2 regions of the Streptomyces sp. NPDC045846 genome follow, and region 2 is predicted to be linked to the other one. Evidence: predicted binding sites of a transcription regulator. Region 2 holds the regulator's gene; the other holds the start of a gene.
What was found. The regulator HspR, encoded in region 2, represses chaperone genes until heat shock. The targets are predictions, from matches to a motif close to TTGAGNNNNNNNNNCTCAA.
Positions count from the first base shown of each region.

Region 1: the regulator HspR is predicted to act here: its motif matches at 2,197-2,215, upstream of lon (endopeptidase La).

Region 1 covers NZ_JBWKKJ010000007.1:33,536-42,685, reverse strand. Annotated here, with positions in the region: gene AC07F3_RS20435 (spermidine synthase family protein) at 1-341, opposite strand, end outside; gene AC07F3_RS20430 (rhomboid-like protein) at 591-1,391, shown strand; gene AC07F3_RS20425 (GNAT family N-acetyltransferase) at 1,407-2,078, opposite strand; gene lon (endopeptidase La) at 2,238-4,652, shown strand; gene AC07F3_RS20415 (trypsin-like serine peptidase) at 4,705-5,508, opposite strand; gene AC07F3_RS20410 (lysozyme) at 5,635-6,468, opposite strand; gene AC07F3_RS20405 (MarR family winged helix-turn-helix transcriptional regulator) at 6,777-7,229, shown strand; gene AC07F3_RS20400 (hypothetical protein) at 7,605-8,390, opposite strand; gene AC07F3_RS20395 (sensor histidine kinase) at 8,728-9,150, shown strand, end outside.
Region 2 covers NZ_JBWKKJ010000004.1:247,452-256,601, forward strand. Annotated here, with positions in the region: gene AC07F3_RS13355 (pyridoxamine 5'-phosphate oxidase family protein) at 1-3, shown strand, start outside; gene AC07F3_RS13360 (Rieske (2Fe-2S) protein) at 105-437, opposite strand; gene AC07F3_RS13365 (helix-turn-helix transcriptional regulator) at 778-1,755, shown strand; gene AC07F3_RS13370 (helix-turn-helix transcriptional regulator) at 1,761-2,609, opposite strand; gene AC07F3_RS13375 (LuxR C-terminal-related transcriptional regulator) at 2,724-3,698, opposite strand; gene AC07F3_RS13380 (heat shock protein transcriptional repressor HspR) at 3,849-4,316, opposite strand; gene dnaJ (molecular chaperone DnaJ) at 4,318-5,499, opposite strand; gene grpE (nucleotide exchange factor GrpE) at 5,545-6,180, opposite strand; gene dnaK (molecular chaperone DnaK) at 6,180-8,036, opposite strand; gene AC07F3_RS13400 (FkbM family methyltransferase) at 8,585-9,150, opposite strand, start outside.

The DNA.
Region 1 (9,150 bases), on a different contig from region 2:
GACAGAGCCGGGCCGGAAATGGCGCCGAGTGGACCCGCGCGGTGCCAGTCGATGATGGCCTCCTCCCTCTCCACCACGGCGATTTGGCCCCAGCGGGGGTCCTGGGCCGCATGTGCGAGGGAGAAGCCGACGCCGAGTCCGCCGATGAGAACGGAGGGCCGGGAGGCGCCTGGCGAAAGTGTGTCGTACGCCGCATCGATGAGCAGGCATTCCGAGCGGCCGTCCGAAGTGTCCATGAGGAAGCACCCGTTGGCGATGATCTCGAAATGCGCCCCGCGCTGCCGCAGCACGACTTCCCCGTGGGGTCCCTGGCGCCGGTCGAGGGTGGCGATGTCGTCCATGCCGCAGAGGATGCCGCGTCCGGCGGCGCCGCGCACGCGAGTTGGCGGGCCGACGCTCAGGAGGCGTCAAAGGTTGTCCGGTGTGGCGCACGCCATAGACGGGGCAGGAGTCGTTCGCGGAAGGTGGGCCGTTGTAGGGACGTAGACGAGTACGGAACACGGCACACGAAGACGGAACACGGCCGAAGAACGCGGGCGTGGCTTGGTTCGGGACGCGCGCGCCGCGGCCCGGGGAAGGGGCCTCTCCCGGTGCACCCGCTCGACACCCGCCGGTCCGCGGCCCCGGCGGGATCCCCGCCCGCCGCACCCGCGGGCACCGCGGCCGCCGCCGTGCCGGCCGGTCCCCTCGACGCGATGCCCGCGCAGCGCCCGAGGTCCGAGCCCGAAGCGCTGCCCGCTCCCCGGGCCGCCGGTCTGCGCGGCGGGCTCGCCCGGGCCCGGCGGACCCTGCCCTCCCCGTCCGCGACGCCGTTCGCCTTCGGCTACGCCCTGCTGCTCCTGGCGACGTCGCTGTACACCGACTACGGCGACCCGGACACGGTGGACGCGCTGCTCCAGGGGTCGAGCACCGACGTGGCCCACCTCTCCACGGCGCCGGTCCCGACGATCTTCGCGAGCGCGCTGTGGATCGCGGGAGGGATCGCCTCTCCGTACGCGGTGGTGTTCATCTTCGTGCTGGCCGCGCTGGAGCGGCGCATCGGCGGCTGGCGCACGGCGGGCGTCTTCCTGCTCGGCCATGTCGTCGCGACGCTGGCGACCGAGATCCCGGTCGCTCTGTCGGTGCTGGCCGGCCACCTCCCCGAGAGTTCCCTGCACCGGCTCGACTACGGGATCAGCTTCGGCCTGATGGCCACGGTCGGCGCCCTGACCGGGCTGCTCGCGCCGCTCTTCCGCTGGACCACGCTGGCCGTGGTGGCCGTGCTCCTGGTGGACGACCTGCTGGACATGGTCGAGCCGCTGGCGGCCTGGGGGCACCCGATAGCCCTCCTGGTGGGCCTGGCCTGCTGGCCCGCGGTGCGCCGGGCGGGCGCCGGAGTGGCGGGCGGCTGAGCGGCCGCCGGGCGCTCAGTCCTGCGTCGGCCTGAAGTACAGGCTCGCCATGGGGGCGTGCGTGCGCCAGCCCAGTGCGGTGTAGAGGGAGCGGCCCTGCGGGGTGCCCACCAGGATCCCCGTGGTGGCGCCCGCCTCGTGCGCCGTGTTCTGCAGGGTGCGCATGACCAGGCTGCCAAGGCCGCGGCGCTGGTGGTCGGGGGCGGTCTCGATCTGGTCGGCGACGGCCGTCGAGCCCGTCGGCGCGACCTGGCCGCGCGCGGCGAAGTGGCCCTGCGCGGTGCGGACCAGAACCCGTGTGACACCGCCCCGGGTCCAGGACGTGAGCGTGTATCCGGCCGGAACCTCGGGCCGCTCGGCGGTGAGCGGGAGCGTCATCAGGAAGCCCGGCTTGTCGAAGTGCCAGCCCGCGCCGATCCAGGGCCGCACGGTGTCGTCGTCGGCGAACAGCTTCAGCCACGTGCCCGGCGCGCTCGTGGCGGCCACCAGCGCGCGGACGTCCGCCTCGGCGGGGGCGGGAAGCACATGGCGCGACACGTGGTTGGCCTGTCCGGCGTCGATCGTCCAGCCCCACGGCCGGTCGATCGGGTCGGAGGTGCCGCGCGACACGATCCAGCCCTCGATCCAGGCCCGCACGAGCGTCTCGACGGTGGCTCGCTCCGGTGCCGTGGTCGCCGTCGCCGTCATGGTGTGCCCCCTGAGTGGTAATGGATGGATTCAGTGAGAGAACCTTACATTCTGGGGAGCCTGCCGGTGATCGCTCAGAGCGAACACGGCTCGGGGAACATTCCTCGACTCACATGCATTGAGTCGGCATAGCTCAACTTGACTGCCGAAGGGGAGATCATGGCTACCGAGTCCACGGCGTACACACCGTCCAACCTGCCCGTGCTGCCGCTCGACGACGAGGTCGTGCTGCCCGGCATGGTGGTTCCGCTCGACCTGTCCGATGCCGAGGTGCGGGCCGCCGTCGAGGCCGCGCAGGCCGCCGCGCGGCCCGACGCGGGCAAGCCGCAGGTGCTGCTCGTGCCGCGCATCGACGGGACGTACGCGGGGACCGGTGTGCTGGGGACCGTCGAGCAGGTGGGACGGCTCTCCGACGGCGACCCGGGCGCCCTCATCCGGGGCCGCCACCGGGTGCGCATCGGGGCCGGCACCACCGGGCCCGGCGCCGCGCTGTGGGTGGAGGGCACCCGGGTCGAGGAGACCCTGCCCGACCCGCTGCCCGGCCAGGTGACCGAGCTGGTCAAGGAGTACAAGGCGCTGGCCACCGACTGGCTGAAGAGGCGCGGCGCCTGGCAGGTCGTCGACCGGGTCCAGCAGATCGAGGGCGTCTCCGCGCTCGCCGACAACTCCGGCTACTCGCCGTTCCTCACCACCGCCCAGAAGGTCGAGCTCCTGGAGGCGAGCGACCCGGTGGCGCGCCTCAGGCTCGCCACCGAGCAGCTCCGCGAGCACCTCGCCGAGCAGGAGGTCGCCGAGTCCATCGCCAAGGACGTCCAGGAGGGCGTCGACAAGCAGCAGCGCGAGTTCCTGCTGCGGCGCCAGCTCGACGCCGTGCGCAAGGAGCTGCGCGAGCTCAACGGCGACGGCGGCCAGGAGGACGAGAGCGACGACTACCGCGCCCGCGTCGAGGCCGCCGACCTGCCCGAGAAGGTCCGCGAGGCCGCCCTCAAGGAGGTCGACAAGCTGGAGCGCTCCAGCGACCAGTCGCCGGAGGGCTCCTGGATCCGCACCTGGCTCGACACCGTCCTCGAACTGCCCTGGAACGACACCACCGAGGACGTGTACGACATCCGCGGCGCCCGGGCGGTGCTCGACGCCGAGCACGCCGGCCTGGACGACGTGAAGGAGCGCATCACCGAGTACCTGGCGGTCCGCAAGCGGCGCGCCGACCGGGGGCTCGGGGTCGTGGGCGGGCGCCGGGGCGGCGCCGTGCTCGCGCTCGTCGGCCCTCCCGGCGTCGGCAAGACCTCGCTCGGCGAGTCCGTGGCCCACGCCATGGGCCGCAAGTTCGTCCGCGTCGCGCTCGGCGGCGTCCGCGACGAGGCCGAGATCCGCGGCCACCGCCGCACCTACGTCGGCGCCCTGCCCGGCCGGATCGTCCGGGCCATCAAGGAGGCCGGGTCCATGAACCCGGTCGTGCTGCTCGACGAGATCGACAAGGTGGGCTCCGACTTCCGGGGCGACCCGGCGGCCGCGCTGCTCGAAGTCCTCGACCCGGCGCAGAACCACACCTTCCGCGACCACTACCTGGAGGTCGAGCTCGACCTGAGCGACGTGGTCTTCCTGGCCACCGCCAACGTCCTCGAAGCCATCCCGGAGGCCCTGCTCGACCGCATGGAGCTGGTCCGCCTCGACGGCTACACCGAGGACGAGAAGGTCGTCATCGCCCGGGACCACCTGCTCCCGCGCCAGCTGGAGCGGGCCGGTCTCGGGTCCGGCGAGGTCGTCCTGGAGGACGCCGCGCTGCGCAGGCTCGCGGGGGAGTACACCCGGGAGGCGGGCGTACGGAACCTGGAGCGCTCGATCTCCCGGCTGCTCCGCAAGGTCGCGGCCCAGCACGAACTGGGGCAGCGGGAGCTGCCGTTCACCATCACGCCGGACGAGCTGAGGAGCCTGATCGGGCGTCCGCACCACGTGCCCGAGTCCGCCCAGGACCCGGCCGAGCGGCGCACCGCGGTGCCGGGCGTGGCCACCGGCCTCGCCGTCACCGGGGCGGGCGGCGACGTGCTGTTCGTCGAGGCCTCCCTCGCCGACCCGGAGACGGGGGCGGCGGGTCTGACCCTCACCGGCCAGCTCGGTGACGTGATGAAGGAGTCCGCGCAGATCGCGCTGAGCTTCCTGCGCTCGCACGGGGCCGAGCTGGAGCTCCCCGTCGGGGACTTGAAGGACCGGGGCGTGCACGTCCACTTCCCGGCGGGCGCGGTCCCCAAGGACGGCCCGAGCGCCGGCATCACCCTGGTCACCGCGCTGTCCTCGCTGCTGTCCGGGCGGCAGGTCCGTACCGATGTGGCGATGACCGGCGAGGTGTCGCTGACCGGGCGGGTGCTGCCGATCGGCGGTGTGAAGCAGAAGCTGCTGGCCGCGCACCGGGCCGGGATCACGACCGTGGTGATCCCCAAGCGGAACGAGGCCGACCTGGACGACGTCCCGGCGGAGGTCCTGGAGAAGCTGGAGGTCCATCCCGTGACGGACGTGCGCCAGGTCCTGGAGATCGCGCTCTCCCCGGCGGAGGTCGCCGTCGCCGCGGCCGCGTGACGGCTTCGGGCGCGGGGACGGGGGCCTGAGGGCCCCGGTCCCCGCACCCCTCTCAGGCCTGGGTGGCCCGCTCGTACAGCGAGCGGGCCTTCGCGTCGAACAGGACCGCCGTCGATTCGACGTCGGTGTCGCCGCCGCTCAGCACCCCGATGATCCGGCCGAGCCGGTCCGCGCCCTGGTAGCCGACCAGCCAGGGGCTGCCGCTCGTGCCCTCCCAGAAACCCCCGCAGTGCATCAGCAGCATGGCGGCGAGGTCCGGGTCGCGGTGCACGTCGGTGGTGCAGGCGATGGGGCGGTTCTGGGGGTTGTGGTCCTCCAGCGGATAGCCGACGACGGTCACCCGCTGGTCGGGACCCGCGCCCCAGTCCGGCGTCGAGGCGCCGACCACGCTCTGCACGCTGCGGCCCTGGCCGTCCGGCTCGACGGTGAGGAAGGCGTAGTCCACCGAGTCGTCCTGGTCCGAGGTCCACCGGTCGTCGACCTGGACGGCCCGCACCTTCCACTTCCCGTACGGATAGGTCCCCTTGGCGGCGCCGGTGAAGCCGGGCGCGAACTCCAGCGTGCCGGACGCGAAGTCGTTGGTGCAGTGCGCGGCGGTGGCGATCACGTTGCCCCGCGGGCTGTCCACCACGCTCGCCGTGCAGAAGTGGCTGTCGCCGGTGACCAGGACGCCGACGGACGGGGTCCGCTCGGCGGGCACGGCGTTGCTCTGGGTCGCGGACCCCGGGGGAGGGGCGGCGCTCGGCGACTTCTCCGGCTGCGGTGAGGAGGCCGCAGGGCCGCCGCATCCCGCGCCGCCGACCACGACGGCCGCCGCCAGGGCCACCGCCCGCCACACCGCTCCCAACCTGCGCATGCCCCCCATCCTGACTCATGCCGGGGGCGAGATGGGGTCAGGTGTGCGAGAAGTGGTCCGTACGGGCAGATGAAAGGGCCCCCGGCTACGCAGCGCCGGGGGCCCCGCTCTCCGAGGAGGACCGGGTCAGCCGTTGGCGAGCGCCTGGAGCCGGTCGTACGCCCCGTTGAACCGGGAGTGGTCGCCGACCGTCGGGCCGGACGACGTGTACTGCCACATCGTGTAGTAGCCCCAGCCGGCCGGAAGGGTGCCCGGGTCGGTGTTGTAGCGGGCGATCCAGAGCGGGTCGGTGGAGCCGAAGGCCGCCGAGTTGCCGGTGCACTGGCTCCACCAGCTGGCCGCGGTGTAGATGACCGCGTCGCGTCCGGTGCGGGCCCGGTACTCGTTGACGAAGTCGCCGATCCAGCCGACCATCTGGGCCGCCGACTTGCCGTAGCAGGCGTCGCCGTACGGGTTCCACTCGATGTCGAGCGCGCCCGGCAGGGTCCGGCCGTCGCGCGACCAGCCGCCGCCGTGGTCCACGAAGTAGTCCGCCTGGGCGGCGCCGTTCGTCGTGTCCGGGGTCGCGAAGTGGTAGGACCCGCGGATCATGCCGACGTTGTACGAGCCGTTGTACTGCTGGGCGAAGTAGGGGTTGGTGTAGTAGGTGCCTTCGGTGGCCTTGACATAGGCCCAGCGCACCCCGCTGTTCCACAGCGTGGACCAGGCGACGTTGCCGTTGTGGCTGCTGGTGTCGACGCCTTCGGTCTGGGTGGCCAGGGCCGTGCGCGCGTCACGGGGCGGGCCGCCCACCCCGTCGTGCGCCGCCACCCCCATGCCCAGGGTCGCGGAGCCGCGTGCGGGGGTGTCGGCGGCGCCCGACGTGCCGGTGAAGCCGAGGACGAGGGTGAGGGAGGAGAGGAGGATCCCGGCCGCGGTGAGGGGTCCGCGGCGGGCCGTTCCGGATCTGTGCACGGGCATTGCGTGCCTCCGAAAGGCTCGGTGGGGCTGGGGACTTGACGGCCTGGGTCGACATGCCGACGTGTCGCTGTGGACATGTCAGAGACGACGCTACGCACGTAGACCGCTGGCGCGAAAGAGGCTTCAGGTTATGCCGATGGTTCAGACCCTTGGTGGTGGCGACACGCTGCGGGAACAGCGTGGCCCGGAAGAAACTTTCATCCCGCGTTGGCCCCGGCGCCATGACCGCCTTCGGCCGGACCGGGCCCTTGGAGTGCCGGGCGCACAGCATGCTGGGAAATACTGTGCCGTCACGACACACCTACGGCATGGGAGCCGATGTGCACGGTCCGGACCAGGAGTTCCTCGCGCTCGAACGCGAGCTGGCCGTCTTTCTGCGGCGGGCCAGGGCCTCGTCCGGCGAGATGGCCCGCGAGGTGCACCCCGATCTCGAACCGGCGGCGTACGGACTGCTGGTGCGGCTGGACGAGGCCGGGCCGCAGCGGGCGACCGAGCTCGCCGGGTTCTTCGGCGTGGGCAAGGCGACGATGAGCCGCCAGCTCCACGCCCTGGAGGACCTCGGCCTGGTGGCCCGCGAGCCCGACCCGGCGGACGGCCGGGCGTCACTGGTCCGCATCACGGCCGAGGGAACGGCACGGTTCGGCCGCGTGCGCGACGCCCGCCGCGAGCGCTACGTCCGCAAACTGGCCAACTGGGACCGAGCGGAAATCTCCGAACTGGCCCGCCTCCTGCACCAACTGAACGCAGCCGCAGAAAGCTGACCACCGTGCTCCCGCCCCGTCCGCCGGGGATCCAGCGGAGCCCGCACGCGAACGGAGCCCCCGCAGGGAGGGGGCCTGGGCGGGGCCCCGCGGCCCCACGGGACGGAGCCCCCACCGGGGCCCGGGGCGGGGACACGGGGAACCTCTCTTTCCCGTCCGCCGAAACCCCGGTCAGGGGCCGCACGGGGCGGAGCGCCCCCCGGGGTTCGGGGCGGAGCCCGGGGGACCTCTCTTTCCCGCCCGCCGGAAGCCCCCGTCAGGGGCGCAGGGGGCGGAGCCCCCGCTGGGGTTCGGGGCGGAGCCCCGGGAAGGCCTTCCCTCCCACCCTTTCCCCCCAACCCCCGGAGGGTCTCGGGAAGGGGCGGGGTGGGGAAACTACACCTCCACCCACACCACCGTCGCATCGTCATGCCGCTTCCCGCCCCCCAGAAAACCCCGCTCCCCGTCCCCCGCCTCCAACGCCCGCACCCGCTCGATCAACCCCTCGGGCCCCGCCTTGCGGACCAGCGCCACGCAGTCCGCCCACGAGCCCTCGCGGAACGTCTCGACCCACCGCGTCGCCCCGTCCGTCAGGGCGAGCACCGCACGCAGGGGAGCGAGCGGCTCGCGGCCGGTCACGGCGAGGGCGGCCACCGAGGGATCCGCCGCGGCCGTGAAGAAGCCGCCCGCCTTGTTGCGGACCAGCGAGTCGGCGACCGCGTCACTGACCAGGGACGCCCGCGGCACCCGGTCGAGCCGGTCGTCGAGGACCGCCCGCACCGTGCCGTCGGCGCGGGCGAGCAGCAGCGCCGAGTCCGACAGGACGAGGTATTCCAGCTCGGCCTCGTCCCACCGCGCGAGCACCACGGTTGCCTGAGGCGTGCGCGGGTGAGAAAGGTCACACGTGTCGCGATGGGCATCGGCGGTGCGCCGAATGGATTCGGCCAGGATCTCGGCCAGCGTCATATCCCGCCGTGAAGCCGACAGTTCGGTCAGCGCGCCGCCGAGCCGCGCGGTGAACCACGGCACGTCGTGCACGCAGTCGCCGTTGCCGGGCAGCGGCGTCACGCCGTCGAGCACGACGAGCAGGCCGCCCAGGCCCGAAGCGGGCAGCGCGGTGGCCGCCCAGTCCTCGTTGGGGCGGGCGGGGTCTCCGGGAACGGTGGCCAGCTGGATGCGCATGTCGGCCAGTCTGCACGACGCCTTCACGGCCTCTTCATGGCCTCCGCCACCCCGGCGAACGGCCCGTCAATTGGCCTGTACCAGTGGGCGAACCGCACGATCCCGGGAGGAATCAGCCACTCCGCCGAGCTGTGGGCGGGCATCCTGCCAAAGGCCGCGCGGAAGTTCCAACCGGGGGCGAGCACGAGCGGGGCCGGGCATTCCGCGGAAGTTGATGGTCAACTCCGAAGTGATGTTCACTCGTTCAGGTGGCCGAGCAGTGACTACTCGTCATGACCAGTCGTCACCTTGGCTTCCTTGGTGGACTGGCAAACACGAGTGAAGGTTGAGAGCACCGGTGCAGAACAAGCGGCCTCGGGGCAACGACGGCACACGCGCACAACGCACCGTCCGGGTGCGCAGTCGCCTGGTCGTCTCCGTCGCCGTCGTCTCCCTCGTCGTGCTCGGCGCCGGAGCGCCCACCCTGTTCGCGGCCTCCGCGGACCTCACGGACTCCCAGCACCTGGTCACCCTGGCCCAGCTCGACCAGCAGACGATCAGCCTCGCGCACGCGCTCGGCGACGAGCGGGACGGCGTCACGCAGTACGTCGCGGCCGGCCGGCCCAGCGGCAAGGAGGCGGCGCTCAAGGAACCGGCCGCCCGGGTCGACCGGGGCATCGACGAGCTGCGTGCCACCGCCCCGGCGGGCCTCGCGCGTGACCTCGCCACCGTGCCGGCCCTGCGCCGCACCGCGCTCACCGGCAAGGGCACGGCCCTGGAG
Region 2 (9,150 bases):
TGATCCGTACCCGGACAGCACAGCGGCGCCACCGTGTTCAGGTCCACGATGGCGCCGCTGTGTGGGGGAAGCGCCTGCGCGATGTACAACGACGGGGGATCGCGTCAGGCACTGCGGGGGGTGGCGGTGGATGAATCGGGTTGGGCCTCCGACTCGAAAAGCTGGTGGTCACGTTGGTCGAGGTTCACGAAGACCATGCCGTACCGGACCACGCAGCGGATGGGCTGCGGTGCCCCGCGCGGCCGGCGCAGGCACCGGTAGGCACGGACGTCCTCGTCGTCCTCACGGGCGATCAGGATCGGCTCACCGAGCAGGGTGACCGTCAACGAATCGCCACGATGCGGAACTGCCGTGGCGAGGTCGATGAAATGCCACCCCGAGCGGTAGGCCGTGGCCATTTCGCGCCGGAAGGTGCGGTCGTCGGGCGGAAAGCTCATGCGACAGCACCCGCAGGAGCGGACTCCCAGGTGAGGTCCGCGCCTATCGCCACGGTCCTCGGTGCGATCTCCCAGGTGGGGTCCTGGGCGGTCGCGACTCCGGAGTTCGCGGGGTGGGTCTCCCAAGTGAGGTCCCCAGGCGCCGAGAGAGCGCAGAGAGCAGCCGCCACAACGGCTGTCGTGCTTAGTGCTCGAACCATCCTGCTCATGGCCGATCTCCACCTCTTTTGATCATTACCTCCCCCCGCGGATACGACGATGGCCCACTCCGGCCACTTGCACCAGCGCAGCCAGGCATCATGTTCCTGTAATTCAAAAGGATGAGGGGGGTGCAACTAGGTTGAAACAGGGGCACATAGGACACGATCACGGCCCGGTCGATCTGTGCGAGACGGGAACGGCTCTGTACGCCCTTGCCCTGCGCACAGGCGGGATTACCCGCTCAGAGGCCGACTCCGCCCCGTGTCTGGTCGACCTCACCCTGCTGCGCCCCGATCCCGACGACGCCCAGCTGCTGCGCCCGGTTCCGCCCACGGTGGTGCTCAACCTGCTGACCCAGCCGCTGGAACGCGAGATCCAGGAACGCAGGAACCTCTCGGTCGCCCTCGCCGACACCTTCGAGCCGTTCATGTCGATCGCGACGCCCTCGCTCAGCGGCACCCACGCGATCACCGTCCTCGAAGGCCTGGAACTGATCAACGCGACGCTCGACCGCGTGATCGACGAGTGCAGCGAGGAACTCCTCGTCATCCAGCCCGGCAGCGGCCGCCGCCCCGAGACCTTCGAGGCCGGACTGCGCCGCATCGAGCCGCTGATCGCCCGCGGTGTCGAGATGCGCACCCTCTACCAGCACACCGCCCGCCACCACTCCGCCACCATCGGCTACGTGGAGCGGATCACTCCGTACGGTCTGGAGGTGCGGACCCTGGAGGAGATCATCGACCGGCTCATCATCATGGACCGCAAGGTCGCCTTCATCCCCGCGCGCAGCGACCGCCAAGTCGCCCTGGAACTGCGCCACGAGGGGCTCGTGCAGTACCTGGTGGGCGTCTTCGACCAGTTCTGGCAGTACGCCGTCCCCTGGGACGACGAAGTGCCCTACCACCTGGAGACGGCCGGCATCACCGGCGTCCAGCGCTCCATCGCCAAGCTCCTGGTGGAGGGCCACGTGGACGAGGCCATCGCCCGCCGCCTCGGCATGAACGTACGCACCTGCCGCGCGCACATCGCCAAGCTGGCGGCCGCGCTCGGCAGCGGCAGCCGGGCCCAACTCGGCTTCCTCATCGCCCAGTCCGGCATCCTCGACCAGGACGCCTGAGGCCGTCACCGCGGGGCGCCGGGGTGCGGGGGACCGCCGAGCCCGGCCCGGGCGATGCGCACGCCGAGTTGGGCCCGGCTGGAGCTGCCGAGCGCCTCGGCGAGCCGGCCGATGTGGTGGCGGCAGGTGCGCACGCTGATGCCGAGCCGCTCGGCGACGACCGCGTCCTGGTGCCCCTCGGCGAGCAGCGCCGCGATGACCCGCTCGCGATGGGTGATGCCGCTGATGCCGGTCGCCGCCGGTACCGGATCGGCGAGCGGGACGGCCCGGCTCCACAGCGACTCGAAGACGCTCACCAGGTGGCCGACGAGGGCGGGTTGGCGCAGTTCCAGGGCGCTGGTGCGGTCCGGGTTGGCGGGCAGGAACGCCACCTCCCGGTCGAAGATCATCATGCGGTCGGGGACCTCGTCCAGGGTGCGCACCTCCGCGCCGTCGCCCAGCCGCTCCAGATAGGCGTTCAGGGCGTGCCCGTAGCGGGCCACGTGCGTGTACAGGGTGCGCATCCGGGCGCCGCGCGCCACCAGCGCCGGGTCGCGCGTCGAGGCGTGCGCCAGGATGCTGGGCGAGCGGATCCCGTTGGGCTGCACGGTCAGCATCTCGGTGCCGCACGCGGCCGACGCCCCGGCGATGGCCGCGTCGATCCGCTCGAAGCCGTCCAGGACCCGGACGGTCGCGCAGGGCTCGGCGGCGGGCAGGCCGATCGACGCGTACCGCTCGAAGGCCTCGGCGACCGCGCCCGCGCGGCGCTCCGCGTCGGCCAGGTCGTCGTGGACGCCGCGCACGAGCAGAGCCGCGGCCGCGGCGTCCACCTCGCCGCTTCCCGGCCCCGCGTCCCCCCGAGGTGAGCTGCTCATACTGAACACCACGATGCATCCGGAGCCGCCGGGCCACCACCATCATGTTGCTGCACTGCATCAACCGGAGGTGGATTAAAGCTTGACATGTCCAGATGTCGAGCGCTCCCGGGACTAGCGGGGGTGCGCGTCCAGGCCCGACTGCGCGATGCGGACGCCTAGTTGGGTGCGGCTCGAACTGCCCAGCACGTCGGCGAGGCGGCTGATGTGGTGGCGGCAGGTGCGCACGCTGATGCCGAGCCGCTGGGCTATCACCGCGTCCTGGTGTCCCTCCGCGAGCAGCGCCGCGATGACCCGCTCGCGATGGGTGACGCCCTCGATGTCGGTGGCGGCCGGCACCGACTCGGTCATCGGCACCGCGAGCCGCCACAGCCGCTCGAAGACGGTGGCCAGGTACTCCACCAGCGCCGGGTGCCGCAGCTCAAGGGCGCTGCTGTCGTCCGCGGCGGCCGGGATGATCGCCACCGTACGGTCGAACAGGAGCAGCCGGTCGGTGACTTCGTCCAGGGTGCGCACCTCGACCGCGTGGCCCTCCAGCTGCCGCAGGTAGTCGGTGAGGCCGGTGCCGTAGCGGGCGACGTGCGTGTACAGGGTGCGCATCCGCACCCCGCGCCCCACCATGTCCAGGGCCCGCGGCAGCGCCTGCGACAGGATGTGCTCGGGGCGGATGCCGCGCGGCTGGATGGTGAGCGCCTCGGTGGCGCAGCCGGCGATGGCGTCGTCGATGGCCGCGTTGATGCGGGGGATGCCGTCCAGGACGCGGATGGCCTCGGTACCGGCCGACGCGGGCGCGTCCAGCGCGGCGAAGCGCTCGAACGCCGCCGCCACCACACCCGTCCGGGCCTGGCTCGCCGCGATGTCCTCGTGGATGCCGCGCAGCAGGCGCGCCATCACCGTCTGCGGCGAGGTCGGAAGCAGCCACTGGAGGGCGCCCGGGTCCGGGTGCAGCAGCCCCAGGTCGATCAGGCAGGTGGCGTCGCCCACGTTCTCCCGTGCGATGCGCCCGGCCCGCAGCGCGTCCGCGTACGCCCGTTCCCCGGCCGGGCACAGCCGGTCCGCCCCGTGCGGATGCGCCACCTGCTCAGACATCCTCTCCCCCGCCTCCCTGCGACCGAGCCCGATGACCATATCCCCAACGGGACCCCGCTTCACGGAGATCACCGGGCACGCGAAGGCCCGCCGCCCCGGAAGGGAACGGCGGGCCTTCTCACGCGCGTACGGGGGCCGGGGCCAACCGCCTTACTCCGACGGTCTCTTGGGCCGCCAGACGACCAGCGCGCCGGCCTGCTGCACGTCCTGGTACGGGACCAGGTCCCGGCGGTAGGAGGCGTGCACCTGGGCCTCGCGCTGCTGCATCGCGACGGCCGCGCCCTCGACCGCCGAGGACAGCTCGGCGACCCGGGCCTGGAGCGCCGCGACCTGGTTCTCCAGCTCGATGATGCGCTTGATGCCCGCCAGGTTGATGCCCTCGTTCTGCGACAACTGCTGCACCGTACGCAGCAGTTCGATGTCGCGGGCCGAGTACCGCCGGCCGCGCCCGGCCGTGCGGTCGGGCGAGACCAGGCCGAGGCGGTCGTACTGCCGCAGGGTCTGCGGATGCAGACCGGAGAGCTGGGCCGCCACCGAGATGACGTACACCGGCGTCTCGTCGTTCAACTCGTACGCCCGGCCCCCGAACGGGGACTGCCGACGCTGGCGGGGGTCCATCTCATGCTCCCTTCGCGGCCTGGAACAGCTCTGCCCGCGGGTCCTCGCCCGCGGTCGCCTCGCGGAAGGTCTCCAAGGCCTCGCGGGCCTTGTCGTCCAGCTCCTTCGGCACGGTCACCTCGACCGTGACGAGCAGGTCGCCCCGGGTGCCGTCCTTGCGGACCGCGCCCTTGCCGCGGGCCCGCATCGTACGGCCGTTGGGGGTGCCCGCGGGCAGTTTCAGGGTGACCGGCGGGCCGCCGAGCGTGGGCACCTTGACCTCGGCGCCGAGCGCGGCCTCCGCGAAGGTGACCGGCACCGTGACGGTGAGGTTGTCGTCCTTGCGGCCGAAGACCGGGTGCGCGTCCACGTGGACGACGACGTACAAGTCGCCCGCGGGGCCGCCCCGTTCACCGGGAGCGCCCTTGCCGCGCAGCCGGATGCGCTGGTTGTTGCTGACCCCGGCCGGGATGCGGACCTGCATGGTGCGCGAGGAGCGCGCCCGCCCGCTGCCCTTGCAGATGTCGCACGGGTTCTCGGCGATCAGGCCGCGGCCCTTGCAGTCCACGCACGGGTCGGTCAGCGAGAAGCCGCCGCCCGAGCCGCGCGAGACCTGGCCGGTACCGACACACGTCGGGCACACCCGGGGGGTGCCGTTCTTGTCGCCGGTGCCCGAACAGGCCTTGCAGGGGGACTGGCTGGACAGCCGGATCGGGACGGTGGCCCCGTCGACCGCCTCGGTGAAGCTGAGCGTCACCTCGGACTCCAGGTCCTGCCCCCGGCGCGGCTGGGTGCGCGTGCCCGCGCCCGCGCCGCCCCGGTTGAACAGGCCGCCGAACACGTCCCCGAGGCCGCCGCCGAAGCCGCCGGCTCCGGCGCCGCCGGGCTGCTGCCCGCCGAAGAGGTCACCGAGGTCGAAGTTGAAGCTGCCGCCGCCCGCGCCCGGACCGGCCCGGAAGCCTCCGTTGCCGAACAGGGCGCGCGCCTCGTCGTACTCCTTGCGCTTCTTGGGGTCGCCGAGGATGTCGTTGGCCTCGGAGATCTCCTTGAAGCGCTCCTCCGCCTTGGCGTCGCCCTTGTTGGCGTCGGGGTGGTTCTCCCGCGCCAGCTTGCGGTACGCCTTCTTGATCTCCGCGTCGGTGGCGTCCTTGGGGACGCCGAGAACCTTGTAGTAGTCCTTCTCGACGAAGTCCTTCGTGTTCATCGACGTCCCTCCTTCCGGACGATCACTTCTTCAATGACCGCTGCGTCAGCCCTTGTCGGGGCCACCGCTCTCCTCGTCGCTCGACTTTTCTTCCTTGGCCGCGCCCGGCTGGGGCTCGGCCACCGCGACCCGCGCGGGGCGGATCGTACGCTCGCCGATCTTGTAACCCGGTTGCAGGATCGCCACACAGGTCGTCTCGGTGACGTCCGGCGCGTAGCTGTGCATCAGGGCCTCGTGGACCGTCGGGTCGAAGGGCTCGCCCTCCTTGCCGAACTGCTGGAGGCCCATCTTCGCGGCGACCGTCTCCAGGGACTCGGCCACCGACTTGAAGCCGCCGGTCAGCTCGCCGTGCTCCCGGGCCCGGCCGATGTCGTCGAGCACGGGCAGCAGCTCGGTCAGGAGGCCGGCGACGGCGATCTCCTTGACCGTGACGCGGTCCCGCTCCACGCGGCGGCGGTAGTTCTGGTACTCGGCCTGGAGGCGCTGGAGGTCCGTGGTGCGCTCGGTGAGCGCCGTCTGGGCCTGGTCCAGCTGAGCCTGCAGAGCGATGTCCTTGGCTGCGTCCCCGGCCGGGGCCGCCTTCCCCTCGTCGGAGGAGTCGGCGGCCTTCGGCTCGGCGTCTTCCTGAGCGCCGGAGGGGACGTCGGGCTTCTCCTCGAAGCCCGGGGTCTCCTCCGTCATCAGGCGGCGCCACCCTTCGTGTCGTGCGGCTTCTCGTCGTCGACGATCTCGGCGTCGACCACGTCGTCCTCGGGCTTGGCCTGCTGGGCGCCCTCGGCACCCGCGGCCGCACCCTGCGCGGCCTGGGCGTCGGCGTACATGGCCTGGCCCAGCTTCTGCGAGACGGCGGCGACCTTCTCGGTGGCGGTGCGGATCTCGGCCGAGTCCTCGCCCTTGAGCTTCTCCTTCAGCTCGGCGACGGCGGTCTCGACCTCGGTCTTCACGTCCGCCGGGACCTTGTCCTCGTTGTCCTTGAGGAACTTCTCGGTCTGGTAGACGAGCTGCTCGCCCTGGTTGCGGGACTCGGCGGCCTCACGGCGCGCGTGGTCCTCCTCGGCGTACTTCTCGGCCTCTTCGCGCATCCGGTTGACCTCGTCCTTCGGCAGCGAGGAGCCACCGGTGACGGTCATCTTCTGCTCCTTGCCCGTGCCGAGGTCCTTCGCGGTCACGTGCATGATGCCGTTGGCGTCGATGTCGAAGGCGACCTCGATCTGCGGGACACCGCGCGGGGCCGGCGGCAGACCGGTCAGCTCGAACATCCCGAGCTTCTTGTTGTACGCCGCGATCTCGCGCTCGCCCTGGTAGACCTGGATCTGCACGGACGGCTGGTTGTCCTCGGCCGTCGTGAAGATCTCGGAGCGCTTGGTCGGGATCGTGGTGTTGCGCTCGATGAGCTTCGTCATGATCCCTCCCTTGGTCTCGATGCCGAGGGACAGCGGGGTGACGTCGAGGAGCAGGACGTCCTTGACCTCGCCCTTGAGGACACCGGCCTGAAGGGCGGCGCCGATGGCGACGACCTCGTCCGGGTTCACACCCTTGTTGGCCTCGTTGCCGCCGGTCAGCTCCTTGACGAGCTCGGCGACGGCCGGCATGCGGGTGGAGCCACCGACGAGAACGACGTGGTCGATCTCGGACAGGTTGATGCCCGCGTCCTTGATGACGTTGTGGAACGGCGTCTTGCAGCGCTCCAGGAGGTCGCTGGTCAGCTGCTGGAACTGGGCGCGCGTGAGCTTCTCGTCCAGGTGCAGCGGGCCCTCGGCGGACGCCGTGATGTAGGGCAGGTTGATCGAGGTCTCGGTGGACGAGGACAGCTCGATCTTGGCCTTCTCGGCGGCCTCGCGCAGGCGCTGGAGGGCCATCTTGTCCTTGGACAGGTCCACGCCGTGACCGGACTGGAACTGCTTGACCAGGTAGTCGACGACGCGCTGGTCCCAGTCGTCACCACCGAGGTGGTTGTCACCGTTGGTGGCCTTCACCTCGACGACGCCGTCGCCGATCTCCAGGAGGGACACGTCGAAGGTGCCGCCACCGAGGTCGAAGACGAGAATGGTCTGGTCGTCCTTGTCGAGACCGTAGGCCAGGGCGGCGGCCGTCGGCTCGTTGACAATACGCAGGACGTTCAGGCCCGCGATCTCGCCGGCCTCCTTGGTCGCCTGGCGCTCGGAGTCGTTGAAGTACGCCGGCACGGTGATGACCGCGTCGGTGACCTTCTCGCCGAGGTAGGCCTCCGCGTCGCGCTTCAGCTTCTGCAGGATGAAGGCGCTCATCTGCTGCGGGTTGAAGCTCTTGCCGTCGAGCTCGATCTTCCAGTCGGTGCCCATGTGGCGCTTGACCGACCGGATGGTCCTGTCGACGTTGGTGACCGCCTGGCGCTTGGCGACCTCGCCGACCAGCACCTCGCCGTTCTTCGCGAAGGCGACGACGGACGGCGTGGTCCTGGCGCCCTCTGCGTTGGTGATGACGGTGGGCTCGCCGCCTTCAAGAACGCTGACGACGGAGTTAGTCGTGCCCAGGTCGATGCCGACCGCACGTGCCATTTCGATTCCTCCAACTGACTACTTGAGTGGAACTGGCTCAAGGATGCATCATCCCTCCCCCTCGGTCAACAGAGCTGAGCCCCCCAGACTCAACTTTTATACGCCCCTTACACGCGCCCACCCCTGTGACCTGCACGATCACCCCCACCCGGCCCTAGAAAAACCCTCAAGACCCACGAGCCTGAAGGGACGCGGGGAACTGCGCGCGCCTGAAGGGGCGCGGGGAACTGCGCGAGCAACCAGCCACGGTCGGCAGCCGAACGAGGGTGAAGGGGCGCGGGGAACTGCGCGAGCAACCGACCACGGTCGGCAGCCGAACGAGGGCGAAGGGGCGCGGGGAACTGCGCGAGCAACCGACCACGGTCGGCAGCCGAACGAGGGCGAAGGGGCGCGGGGAACTGCGCGAAGAACCACGCACGGCCCGCCAGCCGAACGGACCGCGCCACCAAGGGGCCGAGGGAGCAAAGGAGCCGAGGGGCAAAGGGGCCGAGGGGCAAAGGGGCCAAGGGGCACCCCTTGAGCGACCCACCCCGCCCCGCGAACCCCGCTCAGCCCGCCGCGGCCTGAGCCGGAACCAGCTCCGAGGACACGGACTCGGCGACGTCCTCGCGCAACAGCACCAGCGCGCACTGAAGCATCCGCCCCTCACGCGGGTCGGTGAACCCCGGCTCCAGCGACATCAGGGTCAGCCCCAGCCGCTCCCGGGTCAGCGCGAGCAGCTCGTCGAAGAGCCGCCCGCCCTCGAAGAGCGGCACCAGCGGCGCCCCGATCCGCACCCCGCAGATCTCGTCCGCCAACTCCCCCGCCCCGTCGAGGACTTGGGCCTCGTACCCCTGCACGTCCAGCGCGAGGAAGACCCGCTCGCCGGGGGCGGTGACCTGTTCCCACACCTCGTCCAGACGCCGGGTCTGCACGATGACGTCGCCGGTGTACGCGGTGCGGGGGGCCGCCTCGCGGTGGCGGGGCAGCATCGGCAGGAAGGAGCTCGCGGGGCCCGCGTTGCCGGAGATGTTGAGGGGGGCGGTGCCGGTGCGGTCGCCGAGCGCGTACGGCAGCACGCTCCAGGTGTCGTCGAGCGCGGCGCGGTGGCGCAGCTCGGCGCGGGGCCCGCGCA